2 regions of the Mesorhizobium sp. M0968 genome follow, and region 2 is predicted to be linked to the other one. Evidence: riboswitches for the same ligand, from Rfam matches in the RefSeq annotation. Region 2 holds a riboswitch; the other holds the start of a gene.
What was found. A riboswitch is a leader RNA that binds a small molecule or an ion and turns the genes downstream of it on or off. The one in region 2 is predicted to bind thiamine pyrophosphate.

Region 1 (14,761 bases), on a different contig from region 2:
TGAACCAGTCTCATTTCGTCCTCCCTTGCGTGCCCGACATGCCCACCCGATGAATAGCGCCGACCCAAGGGCGCCGCGGCGCGTTCGATGGCCAGGCGCGTATTTTATTAGACTTATCTGATATGACGGCGCAACCGCAACTGCGACCCTCGGAATGACCAGCGTAGCAGCTGCCGGAGAACTTCAAAGCGGCGGCTACCGCCTCACTGCCCTCCTCGTCTCGACGAAAGAGTTCGTTCGAATGATGCTTTTCCGTGGCTTTGCTCGCAAGTTTTCGTCAGCCAGCACAGGGCCTCCTCTTACGGTCGCTGGTCGTCAAGGCCCAGCGGCCACTAGCTGACAGTCCCCCCCGTAGCCAAGCCGCTGGGCCCCTCGACGTGGGGAACGAGCATTGGAGACGATGTCGCGCTTTCCGTTACAGCCCGAAGGCGGGTGACAGATGACCGCGTCAGCCTCTCCACTCCGAGCTACGATTTCACGCATTCGATCAGGCACAGCCCTCTCGGGCACCAAGCATGAGTCAGCTCCCGAATGAGCAGGTGCCGCCCAGTTCAGCTTCGGCCCTTGCGCGCGCAAAGTATTGGGCGAGATCGATCGGCAGTCCGATCGGCAAATTGGGGCAGCGATGGCGAGAATGAATGCCAGGAACTTCCCTTCGGTGCCGCTTCGTCGATCTGTTTGCCGAGAAGACGCGCGCTGCGTGCCGCCCCCCATACCGCAGAGAACTCACTTCAGGTCACACACACACGACGCCACCGAGATCCTGCATCACTTTTCTACTCCGACGCCGCCACGTCACCAAGATCAGTCGCGAGCGTGATCGCGGCTATCAAATCGGGATCGCGCACCGGAGCGCTCTATGAGTGAGCCCCGAACGGCGCGCTCGAGCAATCCGGCTCGACGTAAGGCGGGCCATCCGTGCCGGCCTCGTGACTAAGACGGGCGAATGGCGGTTCCTGGACTCACCTTTTTGGTCTGAAGTCGCTTCCTTGAGCCGGTGGCGGAGTTCTTGCTTGATCGACCTCAGCACTGTTTTAGAATCGGTTTTCGGAAAATTTGTCTTGTGGCATCAATTTTCATGGGATAGGATCATTTTTCATAGGTTTTGCCGACTAAACCAAAATTCAATGGAGGGATTCGCGTTTCATGCCTGCGGTGCAACAGCACCAATTTTCAGGTCCTGTTACCGTTTTTCAGGAAATCCGCCTTCCTGAAACGGCGACCCCGGCCGGGTACAGCGCCCTGATCGGAGCCTACAGGCTCGCCGCGCCCTTGCCCCGTAGGTTGTTCGCCACTGGCGAGCATCATCGCATTACCGAACGGGATGGCTGGCGGATCATGACCCCCCGCCATGCCCCAAATCCTACCCTCGAAGGCCACCTGACCTTTGCGCTCAAGTACGAGGGACTGGACCTTGCCGTCCTCAAGCGGCTGTTCCAAGTGACCGGTCCCGCGCCGATCGAGGCGCTGGTCCGTGAAAGCCCGACCGGCAGTTATGCCCGCCGCATCTGGTTTTTATATGAATGGCTGAGGGACGCGCGTATCGATCTGCCGGACGCGGAGGCCGGACGATACATTCCGGTTGTCGATCCCGAGCTGCAGTGGCCCGGACCCGACAAGACCGCTTCGCGCTATCGCGTAAGGGACAATCTCCCCGGCACGCGTGAGTTCTGCCCTCTGGTGTTCCGCACCAAGATTCTCGAAAAATTCATCGGCCTTGAACTACCGCGGCGCGCGGAGGCAATCGTAGCGGACGTGCCGCGCGACCTCCTTGCTCGGACCGCCGCCTTTCTTTTGCTCAAAGACTCGCGATCAAGCTATGCGATCGAGGGCGAGCACCCGCCGCAAGATCGCATCCAGCGCTGGGGCCGCGCCATCGGCGAAGCCGGCCGCTGGCCGATCGATCGCGATGAGCTGCTGCGTCTGCAAAGAATTGTACTTGGTGACGCTCGTTTCGTAAGACTTGGCTTCCGAAAAGAAGGAGGTTTCGTCGGTGAGCATGATCGAGACAACGGTACGCCCTTGCCCGATCACATCAGCGCTCGGCCCGAGGACCTGCCGCGGCTAATCGATGGAATGGCGGCGTTCGATCAGGGCCCCGCGCAAAAGCTTGATGCAGTCGTAGCCGCCGCAATCCTCGCCTTCGGCTTTGTCTATATTCACCCGTTCGAGGACGGAAACGGCCGCATTCACCGCTACCTAATCCACCACGTCCTTGCCATGCGCGGCTTCAATCCGCCGGGAGTGGTCTTTCCCGTCTCGGCCGCGATCCTGGACCAGATCAACGAGTACAGGGGCGTGCTCGAGAGCTATTCGCAGCGCCTTCTGCCGTTGGTGGAATGGGAACCGACGCCGCAATTCAACGTCCGGGTGCTGAATGACACCGGTGATTTCTACCGGTTCTTCGATGCAACCCCGCACGCCGAATTCCTCTATGCTTGCGTTCAGCGGACGATCGAACGGGACCTTCCCGAGGAAACCGCATTTCTGCAGCGCTACGATCAGTTCCGGCAGCAGGTGGACGCCTTTATCGACATGCCCGAGCGGTTGACCGATCTGCTCTTCCGTTTTCTTCACCAGAATGATGGCCATCTATCGAACCGCGCGCGCGAGAAGGAATTCGCCGCGCTGACCAGTGACGAGGCAGGAAGAATCGAGGCGATCTACGCGCAAACCTTTGGTGCCCATTGAAGGTGTGATCATCAGGATCGATTTTAGTCCGACGGTTTGCGATTCCCTTGTCCCTGCCTTCATCTCCGACGCTTGACTTGTCGCCGAGACATGCACGATTTTTTCCGCACGGTCTGACCGGCCACCGATCAGCCGCGGCCAGAACGCGCTTGACAAACCGGAGCGGTCCCGTCCAACCTCACGCATTCACCAGGGGAGTCCCGGCAAGGGGCTGAGATACTGCTGGCTTTCGCGGCGCAGTGACCCGTTGAACCTGATCCAGTTCATACTGGCGTAGGGACGGTGCAAGCGCTTTGCGGGAGTTTACGCCCGAGGTCCTGTTTCGGCAGGTCGACAGAAGCGTCTTTTCATCCTTCCGGCACAGAACTGGGTCTCCAATGCAACGAGCAAAGGAGCCTCAAGATGAATGCCCTCACCCCCGCCGTCTCGACGGGACCGCTGCCTGCCTCACGCAAAATCCACAAATCCGGTACCATCCACCCGCAGCTCAGGGTGCCGATGCGCGAAATCTCCGTCCATCCGACGGCAGGCGAGCCGCCGGTGACCGCTTACGATCCGTCCGGCCCCTATACCGACCCGACTGTCGAAACCAGCATCGAAAACGGCCTTGCACGGCTTCGCCATGAATGGGTCACCGCGCGCGGCGATGTCGAAGCCTATGACGGCCGCCACGTCCGGCCAGAAGACAATGGGTTTGCGGCGGGCGAGCGCCTAACACCGGAATTTCCAGTCCGCAACCGGCCACTCCGGGCCCAGACCGGCAAGGCGGTGACACAGCTTGCCTATGCGCGCGCTGGCATCATCACGCCCGAAATGGAGTTCGTCGCCATCCGCGAGAACCTTGGTCGCGAGATCCTGCACGGCAAGCTTGAGCGCGACGGCGAGGCCTTCGGCGCGGCGATCCCCGACTTCGTCACGCCTGAATTCGTCCGCCACGAGGTGGCGCGCGGACGCGCGATCATTCCCGCCAACATCAATCATCCCGAGAGCGAACCGATGATCATCGGCCGCAATTTCCTGGTCAAGATCAACGCCAATATCGGTAACTCCGCCGTCACATCGTCGATGGCTGAAGAGGTCGAAAAGATGGTGTGGGCGATCCGCTGGGGCGCCGATACGGTGATGGACCTGTCGACCGGCCGCAACATCCACAACATCCGCGAATGGATCGTGCGCAACTCGCCGGTGCCGATCGGCACGGTGCCGCTCTACCAGGCGCTCGAAAAGGTTGGTGGCATCGCCGAGGACCTGACCTGGGAGGTCTACCGCGACACGTTGATCGAGCAGGCCGAGCAAGGCGTTGACTATTTCACCATCCACGCCGGCGTGCGGCTGCATTACATCCCGCTGACCGTTGACCGGGTCACGGGTATCGTCTCGCGCGGTGGCTCGATCATGGCAAAATGGTGCCTGCACCATCACCGGGAAAGCTTCCTCTACGAGCACTTTGCGGAGATCTGCGACATCTGCCGCGCTTATGACGTCTCCTTCTCGCTCGGCGACGGCCTTCGTCCCGGCTCGATCGCCGATGCCAACGACGCGGCGCAATTCGCCGAGCTGGAAACGCTCGGCGAGCTGACGCAGATCGCCTGGGCGAAAGATTGCCAGGTGATGATCGAGGGGCCCGGCCACGTGCCGATGCACAAGATCAAGGCGAACATGGACAAGCAGCTCGCCGTCTGTGGCGAGGCGCCGTTCTATACGCTTGGACCGCTGACGACCGACATCGCGCCGGGCTACGACCACATCACTTCCGGCATCGGCGCGGCGATGATCGGCTGGTTCGGAACGGCCATGCTCTGCTACGTCACGCCCAAGGAGCATCTCGGCCTTCCCGACCGCGATGACGTCAAGACCGGCGTGATCACCTACAAGATCGCAGCGCACGCGGCCGACCTGGCGAAGGGCCACCCGGCGGCGAAAGTCAGGGATGACGCCCTTTCCCGCGCGCGCTTCGAGTTCCGCTGGGAGGACCAGTTCAACCTGTCGCTCGACCCCGAAACCGCACGGTCCTTCCACGACCAGACCTTGCCCAAGGAGGCGCACAAGCTGGCGCATTTCTGCTCGATGTGCGGACCGAAATTCTGCTCGATGCGTATCTCTCACGACATCCGCGCCGAGGCACAGAAAGAGGGCATGGCGGCGATGGCGGCGAAATACCGCGAGGGCGGCGATCTCTACGTGCCAGCGGACGAGACCGTCGCACCGCTCACGCCTCAGCCAGGTAAGCCGTCATGAAGGTGCTGATAAAGGGGGCCGGCGTCGCCGGCCTCACCGCCGCCTTCGAACTCGCCGCCCGCGGCGCGACGGTCACGGTCGCCGAGATCCGGCATGGCCTTGGAGGCAATGCGTCGTGGTTCGCCGGCGGCATGCTGGCGCCATGGTGCGAGCGTGAAAGCGCCGAGCAGCCGGTGCTGGACCTTGGACGTGACGCTGCCGACTGGTGGGATGCGGTGCTGCCGGGTCAGGTGACACGGGGCGGAACACTTGTCGTGGCCGCCCCGCGTGATGCCGGCGAGCTCGACCGCCTCGCCAGCCGCACGTCGGGCCATCGGCGTGTCGACGAAGACGAAATTGCGCTCCTGGAGCCCGACTTAGCCGGCCGCTTTCGCCGCGGATTGCTCTTTCCCGATGAGGGCCATCTCGATCCGCGCCAGGCGATGGCAGCACTTCATGACAAGCTCGCAGCCATGGGTGTCAAATTCCACTTCGGCACCGACGCCCGGCATGTTTCCGGTTTCGATCGTCAGATCGATTGCACGGGAATGGCAGCCGCCGATGACAGGCTTCGCGGCGTTCGCGGCGAAATGCTGATCCTAAACACGCCAGACTTCTCGCTGTCGCGCCCGGTCCGGTTGCTGCATCCGCGCTTTCCGCTCTATGCGGTACCGCGTGCCGACGCCCAGTTCATGATCGGTGCGACGATGATTGAAAGCCGGTCCGCCAGACCGGTCACGGCGCGCTCCATGATGGAGCTTCTGGGTACCGCCTATGCCCTCCATCCGGCCTTTGGCGAGGCCGAGATCGTTGAAACCGGTGTCGGCGTCCGTCCAGCCTTTCCCGACAATCTGCCGCGCGTCGAAATGAGCGGAGACACCGTCGCGATCAACGGGCTCTATCGCCATGGCTTTCTTCTCGCCCCCGCCATGGCGCGCCTGGCGGGCGAAATTGTCTTCAATCACGACAAACCCGTGGAGCTTGCTCATGAAACTGATGGTCAACGGCAAAGTGCATGAGGTTGCCGCCACCACGCTGGCCGAGCTGCTTGCCGCGCTTGACTATGAGGGCGATTGGCTCGCGACCGCCGTCAACAACGACCTCGTGCACAAAGCCAGCCGGGCGGAATTCCAATTGAACGACGGCGACCGGATCGAAATCCTCTCGCCCATGCAGGGAGGCTAGCATGTTCGATCTTCTCGGGACGACGCTTCCCTCCCGCCTGCTTCTCGGCACCGCTCAATATCCTTCGCCGGCCATCCTTGCCGATGCAGTCAGGGCATCGGGCACCTCGGTGGTGACCGTCTCGTTGCGCCGTGAAATGGCAGGCGGCAGGGCTGGCGAAAAATTCTGGTCGTTGATCCGGTCGCTTGGTGTCAGAATCCTGCCCAACACTGCTGGCTGCCACTCCGTCAACGAAGCGGTCACGACCGCACAAATGGCGCGCGAAGTCTTCGGCACGCCCTGGATCAAGCTCGAAGTGATCGGCAACCACGACACGCTGCAGCCGGACGTGTTCGGTCTGCTCGAAGCCGCCCGCATCCTGTGCGAGGACGGTTTTGCGGTGTTCCCGTATACTACCGACGACCTTGTCGTCGCCGAGCGGCTGCTTGCGGCGGGCTGCAAGGTCTTGATGCCCTGGTGCGCACCGATCGGTTCCGCCCTCGGGCCGGTCAACATCATGGCGCTGCGCTCGATGCGCGGACATTTCCCTGATGTCCCGCTGATCGTGGATGCTGGTCTCGGACGGCCATCGCACGCGGCAACAGTCATGGAGTTCGGCTTTGATGCCGTGCTCCTGAACACAGCGGTCGCCAAGGCGGCCGATCCGGTCGGCATGGCGCGTGCGTTCGGCAAGGCGGTCGACGCCGGTCGAGAAGCTTTCAGCTCGGGGATGCTCGAACCCCGCGACGTCGCGGTGCCATCGACACCAACATTCGGCAGGGCGGTTTTCTCATGAAGCTCGATCCCTTCTACCTGATCGTCGACAGCGCCGCCTGGATCGAACGGCTGGTGCCACTTGGCGTCAAGCTGGTTCAGTTGCGCATCAAGGATAGGGACGAGGCCACGCTGCGGACGGAAATCCGCCGCGCGAACGGCGTCTGCGCGGTCCATGGTTGCCAACTGATCGTCAACGATTATTGGCGGCTCGCCATTGAGGAAGGCTGCGACTTCGTCCATCTCGGCCAAGAGGATTTGGCTGCGGCCGACCTGCTGGCGATTAAGTACGCCGGATTGAAGCTCGGGCTCAGCACGCACGATCATCTCGAACTGGAAACGGCCATCGCTGCCGAGCCCGACTATATCGCGCTCGGCCCCATCTATCCCACCATCCTGAAGCAGATGAAATGGGCGCCGCAAGGGCTCGAGCGGATCAGCGAGTGGAAGCATCGAGTGGCGCCGATCCCATTGGTCTCCATCGGCGGCCTCAACCCCGACCGGCTCGACGGTGTCTTCGAGGCTGGTGCGGACAGCGCGGCGGTGGTCACCGACATCACGTTGAATGCCGATCCCGAAGCGCGCACGCGAGAATGGATCGAAAAGACAAAGCCATGGCGCTGAGGCGAGAACCGCATGTGCTCGTGGTCGGCGGATCAGACCCCAGCGGTGGGGCTGGAATTGCACGTGATATCGAGACGATCTCTTCCATTGGCGTGCGCACCTGCCTGGCTGTCACAGCGCTGACGGTGCAGACGCACGAAGCCGTAATGGAAATCCATCCTTCGCAGCCCGATCTTGTGGCCGATCAGATGTGCGCCGCGCTACAGGCCAACAAGGTGGCGGCAATTAAGATCGGCATGCTCGCAACGGATGAGATCGTCGTTGCCATTGCCGGCGTGCTGCGCGAAAATCCGCAGGTGCCGGCAGTGCTCGATCCGGTGCTGGCCTCGAGCTCCGGCCGGGGGCTTCTGGAAGCAGGTGCCATCGCTGCCATGAGGCGCGACCTGATGCCGCTTTGCTGCCTTGTGACCCCCAATCTCCTGGAGCTGGCGCTCCTTGTTGGTGCGGAACCGCCAGCCGACGAGAGCGACGCGGTGAGACTGGGACGGAAATTGCTGGCAGCCGGCGTGCCGGGCCTGCTGATCAAAGGGGGCCACGCATCAGGACCTCGATCAACCGATATTCTGTTGCGTTCCGATCAAGAACCAATCCGCTTCGACGCACCTCGTCTTGTCGCATCAATGCGCGGGACGGGTTGCATGCTGGCTAGCGCGATTGCGGCGCATCTGGCGAAGGCGAAGCCGCTCGAAGACAGTGTGCGCGAAGGCAAGCGGCTTGTCTTGGCCATGTTTAAGAAGAATGCAGCAGACCGACGAAACTTGTAAAATTTTCCAACTCTCGAAAGAAACGCCTGCCTCTCGCGGGTCCGGGCTGGTAATTTCCCCTCGTAATTCACCTCACTCGACAGGAGTAGTTTGACGGCCTCGCCAGGCGGCGACCGCGAGATCAACGATGGCGAGGCGGCCGTCGTGCGCCGTATCTAGTGCGTTGTGTGGCATCCTTTCCCCCCATCCGACTGCGATCCTGGAATTCACCTTGGTCGCGAGCTCCTGCTAAACGATGCCCCTCGACGGGAGCGGTCGATCCCGCGTCTCGGCTGCGGCGGCGCTAGGCTGACGCTCCTTATGCCGTCCTGTTGAACCGGACTTGGGATCACGAACTGCTCCATGCGGCACTCGTTGACAAGCCTGCCGTGATATGAACAGGATTATACAGGATCACTGAACAGGTACCCATATGAAGCGGCGCTTGGTTCAACTGTCTCCCGGCACGGGCAAGCCCGAACAGATCGCCACCGTTCTCGAACATGAAATCCGCTCCGGTGTTCTCGGCTTCGGCGACCGGCTGCAAAGCGAGAACAAGCTCGTCCAGCGTTTCTCCGTCAGCCGCAACACCGTCCGCAAAGGCCTCGAGGAACTGTCCAACCGCGGGCTGATCACCACCAAGGTCGGCATCGGCTCTTTCGTCACCTTCGATGGCAAGCCCGTTGATGACTCCATCGGTTGGTCGCGGGCGCTCGCCAACGCCGGCGCCAACGCCGAGACGCGGACGCTGCGGCTCGAGGTGATCGAGGACCCCGGTCTTGCCGCACTGCTTGGTATAGAAAACCCGTTTTTCATCGCTGTCGACCGGGTGCGCACCAATGCCAGCGACGGCCACGCCATCTCCATCGAGCGCAGCCGCCTGCCATTGTCGCCGGAACTGGAGGACGTGCCGTTGCGCGGCCTGCGCGAAGGCTCGCTGCACCAGACGCTGCGCGGCGCGGGCCTCATTCCCGACCATGGCGAGGAATGGGTCGGCATCGAAATGCTCAACGCCGAGGACTCTGCAATCCTCGGTTGCCCGCAAGGCACGCCGTTCCTTCGCGGTCGCCGGTTGACCCGCGCCGCCGATGACCGGCCGATCGAATATGTGACCAGCCTGCTCAACCCGGCGCATTTTGCGCTGCATATGAGGTTCTGAGTGATGCCGGACGACAACACCGGGAATATGATTGATCGGGCCATGGGGGCGCTTGTCGGCGGGGCACTGGGGGATGCGCTGGGCATGCCGACGCAGCTTTTGTCGCCGGCCCGGATTGCCGAACTCTACGCCCATGTAGAGGGCTTCATTGCTCCTTTCGCCGACCATCCGGTGTCGAAGGGGCTTCCCGCTGGAACGATCACCGACGACACCGAACAGGCGCTTCTGCTTGGCCGTATCCTGGTCGAATCCGGTAACCGCTTCGATCATGCGCGGTGGGTCAACGCGCTGCTCGACTGGGAGCGCGACGTCAAAGCGCGCGGCAGCTACGATCTGCTGGGACCATCGACCAAACGCGCCATCGACGCCATCAACAATGGCGTGCCGGCCGAGGAAGCGGGGCGCAGCGGCGACACAAATGGTGCGGCCATGCGCATTGCGCCGGTCGGCATCATGATGCCGCCAGAGCCGCTGGACGCGCTGGTCGCCAAAGTTGCCGAGACCTGCCGGGCCACGCACAACACCTCGGTTGCCATTGCGGCCGCAGCCGCCGTTGCGGCGGCCGTCAGCCGCGGCGTCGCCGGCGGCGACTGGCGCGCCGCTTCCGACAGCGCCATCGCCGCGGCGAGGTGCGGAGCAACGCTCGGCCATTGGGTGACCGGCGGTGACATTGCCGCGCGCATTGGGTGGGGGCAGGAGCTTGTGCGCGGCAAGGCGACGAAGGACGCGATCCGGCTGATCACCGATCTGGTCGGCACCGGCGTCGCCAGTCAGGAGTCCGTTCCGGCTGCATTCGCCGTGCTGGAAGTCGCCGGCGGTAATCCCTGGCAAGCGGCGGTGATCAGTGCCAATCTCGGTGGCGACACTGATACGATCGGCGCCATCGCGACCGGCGTGGCCGGCGCCTGCACCGGCTTTTCCCGACTGCCTCAGAACCGCATTGCAGACCTCAAGGGCATCGACATTGCGGCGGTTGGCGCGCTCACCGCCGACCTTGTTGCGGCCCGTATATCCAAGCGCCGTGCCGACAGGACGGGTCCCGGCAAGGATGCGGCGGCATGAGTGGGCGTCTCGTCCATGTCGGCAGCGCGGTGGTCGACTATGTCTACCGCATCGACGCCTTGCCGGCGCCGGGTACGGAGAAGACGGCGTCGAGCTACACGCAAGTCGCCGGCGGCGGCTTCAACATGATGGTCGCGGCCAGCCGCACCGGCATGAAGGTGGTGTTCGGCGGCCAGCTCGGCAGCGGACCCAATGGCGACTTCCTGCGCACGGCCTTAGCCAATGAGGGGATCGAGACGCTGACGACGCCATCGCCCGTCATGGACAGCGGCAATTGCGTCGCCATGATCAGCAGCGATGCCGAGCGCACCTTCGTCTCGTGGCCTGGTGCGGAGAGCTTGCTCAGCCTTGACATGATGGCGCCCGTCTCGGTCGCCCCGGGGGATTGGGTGTTCACCTCCGGCTATACGCTTAGCTATCCGGGAAGCCGAAACGCGCTTGTCGACTGGATCGAGGCACTTCCGGCCGACACACCGCTTGTCCTCGACCCGACACCTGTCGTCGTCGACATTCCCCGCCCTATCCTGCCTCGGATACTCGCCCGCACCACCTGGTTGAGCTGCAACAGGATGGAAGCGGCCGCGATTGCCGGTCCGGGCGACGTCGAGGCACTCGCGTCACGGCTTCTTAGCGACCACTCCCCGAAGGCCGTCGGCGTCGTTATTCGCGCCGGAGCGAAAGGCTGCCACATACGGCTGGCCGATGGCTCGGCGCAAACGAGTGCCGGCTTCGAGGTCGACGCCATCGACACCAATGGCGCCGGCGACACCCATATCGGCGCTTTCGTCAGTGCGCTGGCGCGCGGCGCGCCGCCTTTTGAAGCAGCGCGCTACGCCAATGCGGCGGCGGCCATTTCCGTCACCCGCCACGGTGGTTCATCAGCGCCGACCGACCACGAAATCCAGACATTCCTAAGCCATGCCGGCGGTCCGCCGATCGGCCTCCATGGCCGGAAGCAAGAGGCCAAACGCCCGACAGCCTGACAAAGCCCGGGAAGCGGGCAAACACAGAGAGGAACGAACATGCGCATGCCCGACTTGACTGCCCTGCTGACGGCGACCGCCGTCTTCACCTCCGCACTCGCATTTGCCGCCAAGGCCGACGAGGTGCACGTACTCAACTGGAAGGGCTACGGCGCCGACGAGCCGTGGGCCATCGAAGCCTTCGAGAAGGCGACCGGCCACAAGGTCGTCAACGATTTTTTCAATTCCGAACAGGAGATGCTGACCAAGCTCAGGACCAATCCCGGCCTTTACGATGTGGTCATGATCAACGCCGCTTTCAACGACCAGGCGATGGCGGAAAAGCTGATCCAGCCGATCGACACGTCCAAGCTGCCGAACTTTCCCGACATCAGCAAGGACAAGGCCGGATCGCCGATGCTCGTCCATGACGGCAAGGTCTATGGCGTGCCGTGGGTCTGGGGGCTGACGGCGCTCGCCATCAATGAAAAATCCTTCGATAAGCCGCCGACGAGCATCGCCGAAATGTGGGATCCCGCTCACAAGGGCCGCGTCACCATCCGTGATGATGCCGTCGAGGCGGTTCAGTTCGGCGCCATTGCCACCGGCCAGAACATCAACGACATCAAGGATATCGAGGCGGTCAAGGCGAAGCTCACCTCGCTGATGCCGCAGATCAAGACGTTCTGGAGCTCGGAGAACGACTGGAACCAGATGGCTGCCTCTAACCAGATCGACATCGGCACCTATTGGAGCGGCTCGGCCGATCGCGCCAAGACCCATTTCAAGCTGCCGGTCTCGCTCGTGATCCCGCAGGAGGGCGCTGTCGCCTGGCTCGACGCCTTCTCAATTCCGGTCGGTTCCAAGAATGTCGCCGGCGCCGAGGCCTTCATCAACTACATGATCGACCCGAAGTTCTATGTCGAATGGGTCACCAAGGTCGGAGCCCCGGTATCCGCCAACACCAAGGCTGTAGAAGCACTTCCCGGGGATGCGTTCAACCGCAAGGTGATGGGTGACCCGGCAGTCGCCAAGCGCATTCAGTTCCAGGCGCCGATCACAGACGCCCAGCGCGAAACCTATCTGTCGCTCTGGCAGCAGCTCAAGGTCGACGTGAAGTAACAGCAGAAGCCGGGATCAGCCGACCATCCATGTCGGCTGATGCTTCCCCATCCTGGGAGGTGGATGTCATGGCAGCACAGGTTGCGGCCGCGTCGCGCAGCGGATTGAGATCGGCCTTGCCACTGCTGGCGCCTGCCTATCTCTGGCTGACGGTTGCGATCTTCCTGCCGCTCTCAGCCATGGTCTTCTTCTCCTTCATGACCGACCTGCCGCTGTCGGGAAAGCCGTGGGCGTTCACGCTCGAAAACTATGCCGCCTTCTTTTCACAAAGCCTTTATCTGACATTGCTTTTGGCCTCGCTGCGCCTCGGCCTCGAGGTGACGCTGTGGTGCATCGTCATCGGTTATCCCGCCGCTTATGTGCTGGCCAAGGTGCTGAAAGGCCGCACCCGAGAGGCGATTTTCCTGCTCGTCATCCTGCCGTTCTGGTCGAACGGGCTGGTGCGTATCTTCTCCTGGGCGATGGTGTTGCGTGAAGGCGGCATTCTCGACACTGCGCTCAACGCCGTCCTGCCGTTCAAGATCAACATCGACCTAATGTATTCCTATCCGGCCGTAATCATCGGGCTGGTGCACTCCTACGTGCCTTACATGGTGCTGACCTGCTATCTGACCCTGCAGGCCATCGATGACTCGCTAATCGAAGCCGGGCGCTCGCTCGGCGCCTCGCGGCTGCAGGTGCTGAATCGAGTCATCATTCCGCTGTCGATGCCGGGGCTGGTGGCGGGCGCAGCGCTCGTCTTCGTCCCGGTTGTTGGTTCGTTCATGGAACCGCGCATCCTCGGCGGCCGTACCGGCACCTTTTACGGCACTGTCATCGAGGACCAGTTCGTCGCCGTGTTCAACTGGCCGCTGGGTGCTGCGCTCTCCTTTATCCTGTTGGCCGTCGTGCTGGTCATCCTGGCGGTTGCCTCGCCGGTGCTGCGGAGGGCTACGTGATGGCGACGACACGTGTTCTCGAATGGCTCGGCCGCCTTTACATCTGGCTATTGCTCGCCTTCCTCTATGTGCCAATCATCATCATGGCGCTAATGTCTTTCAACGTTTCGCCCTTCTACCAGCTGCCGTTCGAATGGACGGCGGAATGGTATGTCTCGCTGTGGCAGAACGACCAGCTTATCTCAGCCACCTGGAACAGTGTCGAAATCGCAGTCATCACTACCATCATCTGCGTCGTGCTTGGCTCGGCGGCGTCACTTGCGCTCTACCGCTATGAGTTTCGCGGCAAGAAATTCCTGCAGGCGCTGCTGTTTCCGCCAATCGCCATTCCGTGGCTGATAACCGGCACGGCGATGTTGATCTTCTTCTTCGGCGTCGGCATTGGGCGCGGCCTGTTCGCCATCCTGCTTGGCCACGTCGCGCTTGCGCTTCCCTACGTCATTGTCGTCGTGTCGGCCCGACTGCAGACCTTCGCGCACGAGCTGGAAGAGGCGGCGCGCTCGCTCGGCGCCAATCAATGGCAGTTGACGAACCGCGTCACGCTGCCCTGGATCATGCCGGGCGTCATTGCCGGTGGGCTGTTCGCCTTCGCCGTGTCCTTCGACCAGTTCGTCGTATCCTACTTCTTGTCGACGCCCGGCCAGACGACGCTGCCGGTCGAAATCTATGCCGCGATCCGCAAAGGTTTCACGCCCGAGATCAATGCTGTCTCGACGATCATCATTGTCGTGTCGATGGCGCTGATGCTGCTGACAGCGCGCTTCTTCAAATTCGGCGGAGAGAAATAATGGCGGGCGTGCAGGTATCGAATGTATCGCGCAGTTTTGGCACGCACAAGGCGCTGGACGATGTGTCTATCGATTTCGCCGATGGCGGCTTCTATGCCCTGCTCGGGCCGTCAGGCAGCGGCAAGACCACGCTGCTGCGACAAATCGCGGGCTTCGACTTTCCCGATTCCGGCCGCATCACCATAGGTGGTGAGAGCGTCGAACGGGTGCCAGTCGAAAAACGGCGCATCGGCATGGTGTTCCAGAACTACGCCCTATTTCCCAACATGAGCGTTGCTGGCAATGTCGCCTTTGGCCTGTCGGTGCGCGGCGAGCCCAAGGCGGTGATTGCCAGCGAGGTACAGCGCGCACTCGACCTTGTGCAACTCGGCAGGCTCGGCGGCCGCCGGCCGCATCAGCTGTCCGGCGGCCAGCGCCAACGGGTTGCGCTCGCTCGCGCGATCGTCATCCGGCCGCGCGTGCTATTGCTTGACGAGCCACTCGGCGCGCTGGACAAGGCGCTGCGCGTCGACATGCA
Region 2 (14,761 bases):
GATGATGAACTGGTCAACAAAATCGAGGCGCATGATTTCGACCCGGTGAAAGTACTGCAGTGGCGCACCGCGCATTTCGATTTCGCCAACCTTGATGCGCTGAAGCGCTCGATCGAGACCAACGCCCCGGTCGAAGGCCTGACGCGCGCGCTGCCGGCCGTGGACGCGCAGGCGCTCGAGCATCTGTCGCGCGACGAGGACGTGCGGGCACTCACCACCGATGCCAGGCGCGTGGCGCTGCTTTGGGAAGCCTGCGCGCTGCCCGACTACAGGAAGATCGCGCCGGCCCAGCACGCCGACTTGATCGCCTCCATCTACATGGACCTTGCCAGGCATGGCCATGTCGACGAGAACTACATGGCCGAGCAGGTGCGCCGTGCCGACACAACCGAAGGCGACATCGACACGCTGTCGCACAGGATTGCCCAGATCCGCACATGGACCTTCGTTTCCAACCGGCCCGGCTGGCTGGCCGATCGGGCACACTGGCAGGAAAAGACGCGCGAAATCGAAGACAGATTGTCGGATGCGCTGCATGAGCGGTTGACGAAACGTTTTGTAGACCGCAGGACTTCCGTCCTCATGCGGCGCCTTAGAGAAAACACGATGCCTGAAGCCGAAATCAGCCCAACCGGAACCGTCCTCGTCGAAGGCCATCACGTCGGCGAGTTGCAAGGTTTCCGCTTCACCGCCGACCAGAGCGCCGGCGGCGAAGACGCCAAGGCGGTGCGGGCGGCGGCGCAGAAGGCGCTTGCCGCCGAGTTCGAGGCGCGGGCCGAGCGCTTCGGCGCCTCGGCCAATGGCGACATCGCGCTGGGTTCGGATGGCACGCTTCGCTGGATCGGCGCGCCGATCGGCACGCTGGTCGCCGGCGAAGACGCTTTGAAGCCGCGTCTGGTTCTGCTGGCCGACGAGCAACTCACCGGCCCGGCCCGCGACAAGGTTGCGGCGCGCGCCGAGCGCTTCGTCAATTTCCAGATCGAATCCCTGCTGAAGCCGCTGGTCGACCTCAAGAATGCCGAGCAGATCACCGGCATCGGCCGCGGCATTGCTTTCCAGCTCGTCGAGCATTTCGGTCTCATCAACCGTCGCGACATCGCCGACGAGATGAAATCGCTCGACCAGGAAGGCCGCGCGGCGCTTCGCCGTCTGGGCGTGCGCTTCGGCGCCTACCATGTCTTCGTGCCGGCGCTGATCAAGCCGGCGCCGGCCGGGCTGATAACACTGCTGTGGGCGCTGAGAAACGACGGCAAGGACAAGCCCGGTTTCGGCGATGTCGTTCACGCACTGGCCTCCGGCCGCACCTCGGTGGTCATCGATCCGACCTTCGACAAGACCTTCTACAAGCTTGCCGGCTACCGCAATCTTGGCCGGCGTGCTGTACGCGTCGATATTCTCGAACGGCTGGCCGACCTGATCCGGCCGGCGACCAACTGGAAGCCGGGCCTCGGCCCTCGCCCCGACGGCGCCTATGACGGCCAGTCCTTCATGGTGACGCCGCGGATGATGTCGATTCTCGGCGCCACCGCCGACGACATGGAAGAAATCCTGAAGGGACTCGGCTATCGCGCCGATGCCAAACCGGCGGCCGAGGTCAAGGCGCGGCTCGAAGCACAGGACAATGCCGCGCGTGAAGCTGCCGCTGCAAAGCAGGCGGCGGAAGAGACTGCGCGCGTCGAGCAGGCGAGGATGGCGGAAGCATCTGCCGCGGCAGAGCCGCCGGCGGAGGCTTCGGAACCTGTGTCGGATGCGGCTCCTGTTGCGGAGGCGGCGGCCGAAGCTGTGACCGAAGCGACGGCAGAGCCTGTCGCGGAAGCTCCAGCCCCTGAAGCTGCGGCAGAAGTCACGCAAGAGACCGGGCCCGCCGCGGAGGCAACTGCTGAAGCGCCTGCGGAACCAGCGGCCGAGCCAAGGGCGGAACCTGGGGCGGAAACTGTGGCTGCGGCACCGGCAGAACCGCCGGTTTCCGACACTACGGAAGCATCGCCGGCCGAACCTGCAGCGACGGCAGGAGCCGTCGCCGGCGAAGCTGCTCCAGAAGCCGAGGAGCCAAAACCCATCCTGTTGTGGCGGCAGGGTCGTTTCGACCAGCGCCCGCGTCATCGCCAGCATGACAACCGCCCCCGGGACAATCATCGGGACAATCGCGCGCGCAGTGGTCAAGCTGCGCCGGACAGCCGCAGCGATGCGCCGGTAGATGCCGGCGGGCAAGCGACGCCGGGCGACCGGCCCGCCCGTCAGGGGCGCCACGACCAGCGCGACGGCGCCGGCAAGCCACGCTTCGATCGCAGCAAGTTCAAACCCAGGCCGCAAGGCGAGGCGGCAGAGCAGCGCGCCGGCAAGCCGCAAGGTGAACGCCCGGACCGGCGCGAAAACCGGCCCGACTGGAAGGCTGGCCGGCAGGACGGCAAAGGCGGCGCCCAAGGCGCAAAACCCGCCTTCCAGCCAAAGCCGCGTGAGGAACGCCCGGTCCGCTTCGACCCGGACTCGCCGTTCGCCAAGCTCGCCGCGTTGCGCGACCAGCTGAAGAAGTAAGCTGCTCGTCCAATGGTCACTGATGCCCGCCAGCGCATCGACAAGTGGCTGTTCTTCTCGCGCGCGGTAAAATCGCGCACGCTGGCAGCCAAGCTGGTCGTCGCCGGACGCGTCCGCATAAATCGCGACAAAGCAGCGCAGGCCTCCGACACGGTCCGGCCGGGCGACGTTTTGACCATCACGCTGGAGCGGCGGATCTTCGTCTGGAAAGTCCTTGGCACCGGCGTACGGCGTGGCCCGGCCGAAGAGGCCCGCCTGCTCTACGAGGACATGTCGCCGCCCCCCGCGCCCAAGGGCGAGGCGCTTCCGGATGCGGTGCCGCCGTTGCGCGAGGCCGGCAGCGGTCGCCCGACGAAGAAGGAACGCCGCCAGACCGACCACCTGCTCGGCGACGATTGAGCAAGGTCGAACGCCCGCTTTGCCGGCCTTCCGGAATTCCATTCCGGAAACCGCGGCACCGCTGGCAGGGGCCGCCCTTGCCACCAGCGGACAAAGGCGTTACCTCACCAAAAAAGCCCAACAAAATGGGACGTCCCGGAGCCGACCAATGACCTATGTCGTGACCGACAATTGCATAAAATGCAAATACATGGACTGCATCGAGGTCTGTCCGGTCGACTGCTTCTACGAAGGTGAGAACATGCTCGTCATCCACCCGGACGAGTGCATCGATTGCGGCGTCTGCGAACCGGAATGCCCGGCCGACGCAATCAAGCCCGACACCGAGTCGGGTCTCGACAAATGGCTGCAGATCAACACCGAATATGCCGAGAAATGGCCCAACATCACCGCCAAGAAGGAGCCGCCGGCCGACGCTAAAAATTTCGATGGCGAAACTGGCAAGTTCGAGAAATATTTCTCCCCGGAGCCGGGCGAAGGCGACTGACGAGCCTGCCGGCTGCGGTGGCCTGACGCCGCGTAACAGACGTGATACATTAACTGCCTTGACAGGCGGCGACGCCGCGCGGCCTTCGCGCGTGCAGCAAAACCTTGATTCTTCCGACTTTTTGTGTTATATGAGCCAAACATGCCGGTGACACAACGTCGATTTATGGCGCAAACGCCCCAAATCACTGAAAGGTGAATTTCTCAATCCGGACCAGAGCGATCTGGGGCAGGCGGTCGCAATGTTGCGATTTGCCGGTCCTGGCCTTTCCGGTGAGTTCATCGTTGTGTGGCTGAGGACCGGTCACCCCGGTCGCACGAGTTCGGGCCGGCACGATGCCGGTACCACAACAAGGAGTTCAGGGCGTAATGGCAACGATCACCCCGCAGAAGAAGTCCACCGCAGCGCGCCACGGTTTCAAGACCGGCGAATACATCGTTTATCCGGCGCATGGTGTCGGCCAGATCGTCTCGATTGATGAGCAGGAAGTCGCGGGCCACAAGCTGGAGCTGTTCGTCATCGACTTCCAGAAGGACAAGATGCGCCTCAAGGTGCCGGTCGCCAAGGCGACCTCGATCGGCATGCGCAAGCTGTCGGAAGAGGATTATGTCGAGCGCGCGCTGAAGGTCGTGCAGGGCCGCGCCCGCGTCAAGCGCACCATGTGGTCACGCCGTGCCCAGGAATATGACGCCAAGATCAACTCCGGCGATCTGATCTCGATCTCGGAAGTGGTGCGCGACCTTTACCGCGCCGATAACCAGCCGGAGCAGTCCTATTCCGAGCGCCAGCTCTACGAGGCGGCCCTCGACCGCATGGCCCGCGAGATCGCGGCCGTCAACCGCATGTCGGAGACCGAAGCGGTCCGCCTCATCGAGGTGAACCTCAACAAGGGTCCCAAGCGCGGCGCCAAGGCCGACAACGAGGAAGCCGAGCAGGAAGAAGCTGCCTGAGTTTTTCTCGTCTTCGAATTCACAAAAAACCCGGCCTTGCGCCGGGTTTTTTTGTCTTAGCTGACCGGCGACGAGGCATACCTAACCTTCGCCGCCCTCCCTTTCCGCCTCGTGCTTCAGCGTGGCGATGAACCGCTTGGTCCGCTGGCGCTCCGGGTTGCTGAACAGCACCGCGGCCGGGCCTTGTTCGACGATGTTGCCGGCATCGAGGAACACCACTTCCCGCGCGATCTTGGAGGCGAGCCGCAGATCATGCGTCGCCATCACCATGGTCGTGCCCTCGCTGGCGAGCTTGCCGAGCACATCGACCACCTCCTGCGCCAGTTCCGGATCGAGTGCCGAGGTCGGCTCGTCGCAGAGCAGGACCTTCGGCGAAGGCGCCAGCGCCCGGGCAATCGCCACGCGCTGCTGCTGGCCGCCCGACAGGGTCGCCGGCCAGGCATCGGCCTTGTGCGCCATGCCGACCTTTTCGAGCAGGGCCAGCGCCCGTTCGCGCGCCCTCTCCTTGGGCCATCTCAGCACCGTCACCAGCCCCTCCATGATGTTCTCGATCGCGGTGCGATGCGGAAACAGCTGGAAATTCTGGAACACCATGCCGGTCTGCAGCCGCAGCCGCTGGATATCCCTGGTCGAGACCCTGCCGCCGGGGCGGAATTCGAGTGCATCGTCGCCGATCCGTACCGTGCCTGAAGTCGGGAGCTCGAGCAGGTTGATGCAGCGCAAAAGCGTGCTCTTCCCTCCGCCCGACGGTCCGACAAGCGCCGTAACGCTGCCTTCCTCGATGGTGACGGTCACGCCCTTCAGCACAAGATTGTCGCCGAAACGCTTTTCGATGTTGGTGAGGCCGATCATGCGCGCGCCTCCAGGAAGCCGCCATAACGGTTGAGCCGCGTTTCCAGCCGCGCCTGCAAGGCCGACAGCACGGAGCTCATGATCAGATAGAGGGCCGCTGCCTCGACATAGAGGATCAGCGGCTCATAGGTGGTGGCGACGATGCGCTGCGCTGCCTGGAACATCTCCGGCACGGTGATGGCGGCGGCGAGCGAAGTGTCCTTGACCAGCGAGATGAAGGTGTTGGACAGCGGCGGCACGGCGACGCGCCCCGCCTGTGGAAGAATGGTGCGCCGCATTGCCTGGGCCCAGGTCATGCCGATCGAATAGGCCGCTTCCCACTGGCCCTTGGGCACCGAACCGATGACGGCGCGGATGATTTCCGACGAATAGGCACCGATGTTCAAGGTGAAGCCGATCAGTGCTGCCGGAAAGGCGTCGAGCAGGATGCCGACCGATGGCAGGCCGTAGAAGATAAGGAACAGTTGCACGAGAAGCGGCGTGCCGCGGAAGATCCAGACGTAGAAGCGGACCACGGCGACCAGCGGTTTGGGACCGAACAGCCGGACAAGCGCCACAACCAGGCCTAGTACAAGACCGAATGCAAACGACAGCAGCGTCAGCGGCACGGTGAAGATCAGTGCAGCCCACAGCAGCGTAGGCAGGGATTCCAGCATCAATTGCAGCCAGTGCGGCACGAAGGCTCCTCCTTGCCAGATTGCCGTCGCTCATATCACGCGAAAGCGGCGGGCCGTCAAAAGACAGCTCGCCGCGATATGAACGACGTGGGCCTGCGTTCGGCCCACACGAGAAAGCCGTTTTACTTCGAAACGTCCTGGCCGAAATAGGTGTCGGCGATTTTCTTGTAGGTGCCGTCGGCCTTGATGTCGGCCAGCGCCTTATTGATGGCGGCCACCAGTTCCGGATCGCCCTTGCGCACGATGACGCCGGAATAGTCGGCGTTTTCTTCCTGGGCGGCAATCTTCACATTGGCGTCGGGCTTGTGCTTCTTGAAGTCGAGGAAGGACAGGCTGTCGTTGATGGTGGCGTCGGCGCGGCCGGTAAGAAGCAGCTGGATCGACTGGTCGAAGCCGTCGGTGCCGACGAGCTCGGCGCCATTGGTTTCAGCCAGCTTGCCGAAATTCGAGGTCAGCGATTGCGCCGCCTTCTTGCCCTTGAGATCGGCGAAACCCTTGATGTCGGTGTTGTCGCCGCGCACGATCAGCACCGCCTTGGAGGCGATGTAGGGATCGGAGAAAGCATATTTGGCCTTGCGCGCCTCGGTGATGCCGACCTCGTTGATGACGGCATCGTAGCGGTTGGCATCGAGACCGGCGATCAGCCCGTCCCATTTGCCTTCGAGGAACTGGGCTTTGACGCCGAGGCGCTCGGCGATGGCCCGCGCGATCTCGACGTCGAAGCCGACCAGCGCGCCGGAAGCATCATGATAGGTGAAGGGCGCATAGGTTCCTTCTGTGCCGACCTTGAAGACGCCGGACTGCTTGATCTGGTCGAGATTGGCGCCGGCGTGACCGGCGGCGATGGCCAGAACCTGCAGCGTTCCGGCGATGATGAGCGATTTGAGCCATTTCATTTTTCTGTGATCCGTCCTTGGCCGGTGTCCGGCGTCATTGCGAGTGCCGGAAAATGACAGATGCGCGATGCCAGAATAAGAAACTGAATTTCAAAAATCCCGCGCCCTTGAAATCCAATTCTCAACCAGCATCTTCCGGCGCCATCCGGCTGAGTCAAGGCCGGTGGCGAATCGCCTGGAACAGCGCAATCGACATGACAGTCCGGGGGAACATTCCCCCGCATGGCACGTTCTTCGCTGTTGTAGGGCGCGGCGCCGCCATTTCAACTATCGGCGCCAACTCACGATTCGATCGCACCGCAACGCCTGAAGCAGGAGCGCGGCATGATGGAAGACAGTGCAGGACGGACCATGGTTCGCGCGGCGATGAAAGCCCCTTATCTGGAACGTGACGAAGAGCATCTCCTGGCGCTGCGCTGGAAGGAAAACAATGACCAGCACGCGCTGCACCGCATCACCGTCGCGCATATGCGGCTGGTCATTTCCATGGCGTCGCGGTTTCGCCACTACGGCCTTCCGCTGGGCGACCTGATCCAGGAAGGCCATGTCGGGCTGCTGGAGGCCGCGGCCCGTTTCGAACCCGAGCGCGAGGTGCGGTTCTCGACCTACGCGACTTGGTGGATTCGCGCCTCGATGCAGGACTATATCCTGCGCAACTGGTCGATCGTGCGCGGCGGCACCAGCTCGGCGCAAAAGGCGCTGTTCTTCAACCTGCGGCGTCTGCGCGCCCGCCTGGCAAACGGCGCCGAGCAGACGTCGAATGCCACGCTCTACCGCGAAGTGTCGGCGGCTCTCGGGGTATCGGAGGCCGATGTGGCGATGATGGATTCCCGCCTTTCGGCGCCGGACAGCTCGCTCAACACACCGCTAGCCGACGATGCGGGCGCAACCGAGCGGATGGAGTTCCTGGTTTCGGATGACCCGCTGCCCGATGAGGTCGTCGGCGATACGATCGACGTCGAACGCCGCTCGGTGTGGCTGAAGACGGCACTCGGCGCTCTCAATGCGCGCGAGCTCAGGATTATCGAGGAACGCCGGCTGAGCGACGAGGGCGCGACGCTCGAAGCGCTCGGCGAGACGCTCGGCATCTCCAAGGAACGTGTCCGGCAGATCGAGGCGCGCGCCATGGAAAAGCTCAAGGCGGCGCTGGTAAAGCAGAATCCGGAATTTCTCGCAGCCTGAATCGCGTCGCCTGCTATTTGTCGGTGACGATCTTGACCTTGTCGCCGGCCGAAACCGCGGCACCCGGCGACAGCGCGTTGAGCACCCTGAACAAATCCAGCTTGCGGTCGACGCCGACCATCTGCGCGGCCAGGGAGCCCATTGTCTGGCCGGGCTGCACCGTGACGATGCGGATACGCAGCGGCTTCAACGCCGCCTTCTCGGCAGCACTCAGGATGCGGAACGAGCCGCTGACCGAGCGCGCCACCGTGCTCAGCGAGGTGCTGGCCGACGGTGCAGCAGTCAGCAAGCGGTAGACCTGGCCGCCGGCGCGGATCACCGCAATGTCGAATTGCCAGCCATCGGCGCCGGCATGCGCGGTTGCCGCTTCGTTGCCGTTGATCGTCTCCTGGCGCACGCTGCTGTCGTCGAGGCCGGCAACCCAACCGCTGCGGATGTAGTCGGTCAGCGAGCGGTTCTTGTCGATCGAAACGCCGTCGAAGCGGATCGCCATGTCGCCCGGGCCGGTCGCCGTCACCGCCGCCGCCGAATTGTCGATGACGAAACCGTTGGGCACCGAGAACGACACACCGAGGCCAGGGTGCAGGAAGGTTTCGCCGCGCACGTAGCCTTCCTCCGGCGTGTCGCCGTAAAGCAGCCCGTCTACGCCGGCAAGAAATGAATCGCGGTCGCGCGACCCGACACCAGGCGCGCCGAACTGGCGGGCGTGGCGCTGCGCGAGATCGATACGCTGCGGCGTGTTGGGGTGCGTCGCCAGGAAGTCGAGGCTGGCGTCGGTGGCGCCGCTGATTGAGCGGAAATCGGTATAGGCCGACATCGACTGCAGGAAGCGGCCGGCGGCGTAGGGGTCGAAACCGGCTTCGCCGATCGACTTGATGCCGATGGCATCGGCCTCCAGCTCCTGATTGCGCGAGAACTGGGCCAGCCTCAGCTTGCCGCGGATCAGCGCCGCCTTGGCCGTCGGGTTGTCGCCGAGCACGTCCGAAACGACCTTGGTCGCCAACCCCTCTTCGGCTTCCAGCTGCTGGCGCTGCAGGCCGTGGTTGGCCGTAACGTGGCCCATCTCATGCGCGATGACGGCGGCAAGCTCGGCGGAATCGTTGGCCAGCGCCAGCAGCCCGCGGGTGATGTAGAGATAGCCGCCCGGCAGCGCGAAGGCATTGACGTTGGGCGAGTTGAGGATGGTGATGCGGTAGGTCTGGGTTGGGTTGGCCGACACCACGGTCAGCCTGCCGACGATCTTGGCCACCATGCGCTCGAGCTTGGGGTCGGAATACTCGCCGCCATAGGTGGCGAGGATGCGCGGGTGCTGCGCCTTCGCCAGTTGAGCGAGCTTGCCGTTGGCGGCGACATTGTCGACCGTGATCGGCTTGTCTGAGGGCTGAAAGCCTGATTCCTGCACGTCGGGAGGCGTGAACATCTGGCAGCTTGCCAGCGCCACGGCAAGACCGGCCAGCGCCAGAAAGCGCGCCAGCGGTTTCACCCTCCGATTGTCGATGCCGGTCGGCAGATCGGCTTCCTTTCAAGTCCTGGCACGTGACCGCGAAAATCGGGCGCGATTTCCGGAAAGCATCACGCACAAATCAAGTGCTACGGCGTCCTTCGTGCGTCCGACAGATACGAGGCAGCAAGGGCAAATCACGGCCTAGGCCGGACCAGCTCCTGGCGGACCTAGCCACACTACCTCGACCATGGCAAGCAAGCGCCGCTTCGCCTTCCGCCGGTTTGACCATAAATTATGTCCGCTTCCGGGCAACATCTCGTGATCCAGCCGCAAACGGACCCGAGCCGATATAGCGTCGGAATGCCTCCGGTCCAGCCCCGACGAAAAAATCGGCGGCGGTGCCCGTCGCGGCAACCGTGCCACCATCCAGGAAAACCATGTTTTGGCCGATACGGCGCGCATCGTCCGGCTGGTGCGTGACGAATAACACCGTCATGCGCTGCTCCGAATGGACGTCGGCCACCAGGTCGAGCATGTCGTCGCGCAGTGCCGGTCCGAGCGAAGCGAACGGCTCGTCGAGCAACAGCACCGGCCGGTCGCGCACCAGGACCCGGGCGAGCGCGACGCGCTGCCGCTCGCCGCCGGAGAGTTCGCGCGGCAGCCGGCTTTCCTTGCCGGCAAGGCCGACGCGCTTCAGCGCTGCGGCGATTGCGGCGCGGTCAGCCTCGCTCAGCCTGAGCGAAGGCGAGCGGCCGAGCCCGACATTCTGCTCGACCGACAGATGGGCAAACAGGTTGTTTTCCTGGAACACCATCGATACCGGCCGCGCTGATGGCGGCGCAGTGCTGACGTCGGCGCCGCCGATCAGCACGCGGCCCGACCGCGGCGTCTCGAAGCCGGCCACCAGATTGAGCAGCGTCGACTTTCCCGAACCGCTCGGCCCCATGATGGCGGTGATTTCCGACGCCGGGAAATCGACATCGAATATAAGCGGCGTTTCACCATAGCTGAACGAGACATTATCGAGCCGCACGGCCGCGCCTTTTTCCACCGAAATGGACCGTTCCGGGCTGATCGGCATCATGATTTCTCCCTCCTTCCCAGCCAGTCCGCGGCCAACACCAGCGCCAGGCAGGCAAGGCCGAGCAGCAGCGCCAGGCCGGCGGCATCCTCGGTGCGGTAACTGCCCATGCGCGCCAGCAGCAGATAGGGCAAGGTCTGCACGGAATCGCTGCCGAACAGCGCAATGACGCCGAGATCGCCGAGCGACAGCGCCATGGCGAACGCGAAGCCGGTGGCGAGCGGCCGCCGCAGCGACGGCCAGTCGACCAGCCGCAACCGGTTCCAGCCCGAGATGCCAAGCTGTGCGCAGAGCCGTTCGTGGCGTTCGCTCGCCGCGTCATAGGCAGGGCGGATGGCGCGGATGGCGAACGGCATCGCCATCACCGCATTGACCGCAACGACCATGACAGGGGCGATCGCAAAGACATCGCCGACGGTGCGCAGGAGCAAGAACCAGCCGGCACCGATGACGATGGGCGGCACCACCAGGACGAACCCCGCACCGGTGTCGGCCAGGTGTTCGAGCAGCGTCCTCCTGCCGCTCCGCCGGGTGAGCGCCAGCGCCCGGCGCGCCATCACCAGCGACAGCGACAACGCCACAGAGAGCAGCGCCGACAGGAGGGAGAGCACGGCACTGGTCGCCGTCGCTTGCCGCACCGCGCTCTCGCCGGCCAGGCGGCCGAGATCGGCGCCAAGCCCGGCTGCCAGCGTGGCCGCCATCGGCCCGGCGACAAACAGCAGTGCGAGCCCGATCGCCAGCGCGTTCAGCACGGTCTCGGCCGCACCGGCTGAAAAATACCGGCGCGGCGCCACCGGCAGATTGGCGTCGCCGGTCATATTGGCGCCAAGCCGCGTCAGTGCCAGCACGACGACGAAGGTCAGGGCAATCTGCAGCAGGGTCAGCGTCACAGCCCGCGCCGGGTCGAAGTCGAAACGCAGCGCCTGGTAGATGGCAACCTCGAGCGTCGTCGCACGCGGCCCGCCGCCGAGCGTAAGCACGATGGTGAAGGAGGTGATGCACAGCATGAAAACGAGCCCGGCAACGCCCGGCAAGGCCGCACGCAGCGGCGGCCATTCGATCAGCCGGAAGGCCGGCGCAGCACCCATGCCAAGCTGGCTCGCCAGCCGCCATTGGTTAGCCGGCACGGTCTGCAACGCCTCCAGGAACAGCCGCGTCGCCAGCGGCAGGTTGAAGAAGACATGCGCAACGAGTATGCCCGACAGGCCATAGATGCCGGGCCAGCTCTGGCCGCCTAGCGCGCCCAGCGTGCCGGCAAAATAGCCGGCGCGGCCATAGAGCGCCAAGACACCGAGTGCGGCAACAATGGCCGGCAGCGCCAGTGGCACGGCGAAAAGCTGGAGGATGAAGCCTCGCCCGAAAAAACGCGGATGCCGCGACAGGGCGCGCGCGACGAACAGCGCCGGTGCAACGGAGAGCAGGGTCGACAGCAGAGCCTGCCAGAGCGTGAAACGGACGACGCGCAAGAGATAGGAATCGAAAGCAGAGGCGGCGCCGGACAGGTCGCGTGTGGCTTCGACGACGAGCCCGGCGAATGCACCGCCGATCAGCAGCGCGATGGCGGCGAGCGCGACGATGCCGGCAGTGACGCGGGGATCGGCCGGATGACGCGTACGCATGTCGCCCTACCCGACACTACGACAGGCGTTGATCGAAGGAAATACCTGGCAAAGGCCGAGCCCACCCCTCTCTGGCCTGCCGGCCATCTCCCCCTCAAGGGGGGAGATTGCGCACTCAGCCGCCTTCGCCAATCTCACAAGTGGCAGGGCGAGGAGAGGCGACAAAGCTGCCGATCTCCCCCCTTGAGGGGGAGATGGCCGGCAGGCCAGAGGGGGGTGGCTTGGCGCAAACATCCGACGAGGCTTGAGCCCTACCTGCTCATCGCCGCAAGCCACTCATCGACCCAGGCCTTGCGGTTGGCCGCGACGTCTTCCGGGCTGAACAGCAAGGTCTTGGTCGGCTTGACCAGCTTGTCGAACGCCGGGTTGAGCGGCTTGTCGGTTTTGCCGGCCGGGAACATCCAGTTGGTTTCGGGAATGACATCCTGGAATTTCGGTCCGGTCATGAAGGCGATGAACTTTTCCGCCAGCGGGTTCTTCGCACCCTCGGTGGTGATCCCCGCGACCTCGATCTGCAGATATTCGCCCTCCTCGAAGGACGCCGCCTGGTAGCGCTCGGTGTTTTCGGCGACCATGTGGTAGGCCGGCGAGGTGGTGTAGGACAGCACCATCGGCGCCTCGCCCTTGGTGAACAGGCCGTAGGCCTCGCTCCAGCCCGGCGTTACCGTCAGCACCTTCGCCTTGAGTTTGGCCCAGGCTTCCGGCGCCTTGTCGCCATAGACCGACTTGACCCACAGCAGCAGGCCAAGGCCCGGCGTCGAGGTGCGCGGATCCTGGATGACGATCTTCTCTCCGGCATCGCCCTCGACCAATTCCCTGAGGCTCTTCGGCGGGCTCTTCAGTTTTTCGGTGTCGTAGACGACGGCGAAATAGCCATAGTCGAACGGCACGAAAATATCGTCGCTCCAGCCGCCCGGCACATTGACGCCCGAGACGGCGCCGTGCGGCGAAAACAGGCCGGTTGCCTTGGCGTCGGCGGTTAAGTTGGTATCGAGGCCAAGTACGATATCGGCCTTGGTCGCGGCGCCTTCCAGCTTCACACGGTTGAGCAGCGCCACGCCGTCGGCGACCGAGACGAATTCGACGACGCAACTGCATTCGGCCTCGAAGGCCTTCTTCACTGCCGGTCCCGGACCCCAATCGGCGGTGAAGCTTTCATAGGTATAGACCGTCAGTCTATCCTGTGCCGATGCCTGCCCCGGCAGGGCGAGCGCGGATGCCGCAAGCAGGACAATTGAGACAAGAGAGTGGAAAAAACTGCGCATCGGCGCCTCCTTCGTTCGCGTTGAAAGGAATTGAGGCGTCGGGCTGTCCGAAACGTCTAATCCCTCCGCCGGTACAAACCGGATCAGGTTCAGCGGGTTGGCAGTCTTGCCTCTCAGCCGGTCCGCGAAGATCGCGTCCGGCACCCCGTTAGAGCGTTGCGACACATAGGCCCGGCCGAAGTGCTGCGCAAGCGGAAGTTTGCCGGACATCCAAAGCCCAGCCTTCCGTTTCGTCTGCCGTTTCATCTTCCGTTTCCGGGGCAGGGCTGGTAAGGGCCACGAGATATGAGCACATTCACCATCCTGCTTGGCGGCGATCTCATCCGCACGCCGCTGCTCGACCGCCAGGTCGAAGGCTCGCGCGTCATCGCCGCCGACGCCGGCATCGGCCATGCCCGTATGCTGGGCCTGAGGCCGGAACTCTGGGTCGGCGATTTCGATTCCGTGCCTGCCGAGTTGCCGGAGGATCTGGCCGCCGTGCCACGGCAGGTGTTTCCTGCCGAAAAAGACAAGACCGACGGTGAACTCGCTATCGCCGCCGCGCTCGAACGCGGTGCGACCAGCCTTGTGCTCGCAGGCGCCTTCGGCGGCAAACGTACCGACCACATCTTCCTGCATCTGGCGCTGAGCGTCCGGCTGGCGGAAGGCGGGACGGAAGTGCTTTTGACCAGTGGCGTACAGGAAGGCATTCCCTTGCTGCCGGGAAAGACTGGCTTCGACTATGCCGACGGCACGCTGTTTTCGGTGCTCGGCTTCTCCGATCTCGCCGGCCTGAGCGTCACCGGCGCCAAATGGCCGCTCGACCATGTCGAGGTTGCGTTCGGCTCGTCGCTGACCATTTCCAACGAGGTCAATGGCCGGCTCGAAATCGCGCTGGCCAGCGGCCGCGCGCTGCTGCTCGCGCATCCCTACCCTCTTCCGGAAAGCTGAGCCCAGAAAGCTGATATGGCGCCGCCACTTCTCAATCTCGACGGGATAAAGCTGACCTTTGGCGGCACGCCGTTGCTCGACGGTGCCGCCCTAGCGGCCTCGGCTGGCGACAAGATCGCCCTGGTCGGCCGCAACGGCTCTGGTAAGTCGACGCTCCTCAAGATCGCCGCCGGGCTGATCGAACCGCAGGATGGCGAAGTCTTCCGCCAGCCCTCGGCAACCGTGCGCTACTTGCCGCAAGTGCCCGACATGGACGGTTTTGCGACCGTCCGCGCCTATGTCGAGGCGGGGCTCGGGCCCGCCGACGATCCCTACCGCGCCACCTATCTGATGGAGCATCTCGGCCTGACCGGCGAGGAACGGCCGAACGACCTTTCCGGCGGCGAGGCGCGGCGCGCCGCCCTCGCCCGCGTCATGGCGCCGGAGCCCGACATTCTCCTCCTC

Region 1: it holds a riboswitch for thiamine pyrophosphate, as region 2 does, so the genes downstream of both, thiC (phosphomethylpyrimidine synthase ThiC) here and thiB (thiamine ABC transporter substrate binding subunit) in region 2, are expected to answer to the same signal.

What each region holds. Positions count from the first base shown of each region.
Region 1 covers NZ_JAMYNL010000011.1:98,990-113,750, forward strand. Annotated here, with positions in the region: gene NKH67_RS20110 (YybH family protein) at 1-14, opposite strand, end outside; gene NKH67_RS20115 (Fic family protein) at 1,147-2,691, shown strand; TPP riboswitch at 2,873-2,989, shown strand; gene thiC (phosphomethylpyrimidine synthase ThiC) at 3,094-4,929, shown strand; gene thiO (glycine oxidase ThiO) at 4,926-5,927, shown strand; gene thiS (sulfur carrier protein ThiS) at 5,896-6,093, shown strand; gene NKH67_RS20135 (thiazole synthase) at 6,095-6,868, shown strand; gene NKH67_RS20140 (thiamine phosphate synthase) at 6,865-7,470, shown strand; gene NKH67_RS20145 (hydroxymethylpyrimidine/phosphomethylpyrimidine kinase) at 7,461-8,234, shown strand; gene NKH67_RS20150 (GntR family transcriptional regulator) at 8,647-9,372, shown strand; gene NKH67_RS20155 (ADP-ribosylglycohydrolase family protein) at 9,376-10,434, shown strand; gene NKH67_RS20160 (PfkB family carbohydrate kinase) at 10,431-11,417, shown strand; gene NKH67_RS20165 (ABC transporter substrate-binding protein) at 11,457-12,518, shown strand; gene NKH67_RS20170 (ABC transporter permease) at 12,587-13,456, shown strand; gene NKH67_RS20175 (ABC transporter permease) at 13,456-14,244, shown strand; gene NKH67_RS20180 (ABC transporter ATP-binding protein) at 14,244-14,761, shown strand, end outside.
Region 2 covers NZ_JAMYNL010000001.1:287,990-302,750, forward strand. Annotated here, with positions in the region: gene NKH67_RS01525 (helicase-related protein) at 1-2,535, shown strand, start outside; gene NKH67_RS01530 (RNA-binding S4 domain-containing protein) at 2,548-2,934, shown strand; gene fdxA (ferredoxin FdxA) at 3,083-3,421, shown strand; gene NKH67_RS01540 (CarD family transcriptional regulator) at 3,790-4,371, shown strand; gene NKH67_RS01545 (amino acid ABC transporter ATP-binding protein) at 4,453-5,223, opposite strand; gene NKH67_RS01550 (ABC transporter permease subunit) at 5,220-5,900, opposite strand; gene NKH67_RS01555 (amino acid ABC transporter substrate-binding protein) at 6,023-6,796, opposite strand; gene NKH67_RS01560 (RNA polymerase factor sigma-32) at 7,121-7,978, shown strand; gene NKH67_RS01565 (M48 family metalloprotease) at 7,992-9,461, opposite strand; gene thiQ (thiamine ABC transporter ATP-binding protein) at 9,715-10,506, opposite strand; gene thiP (thiamine/thiamine pyrophosphate ABC transporter permease) at 10,503-12,122, opposite strand; gene thiB (thiamine ABC transporter substrate binding subunit) at 12,374-13,387, opposite strand; TPP riboswitch at 13,431-13,545, opposite strand; gene NKH67_RS01585 (thiamine diphosphokinase) at 13,673-14,317, shown strand; gene NKH67_RS01590 (ABC-F family ATP-binding cassette domain-containing protein) at 14,333-14,761, shown strand, end outside.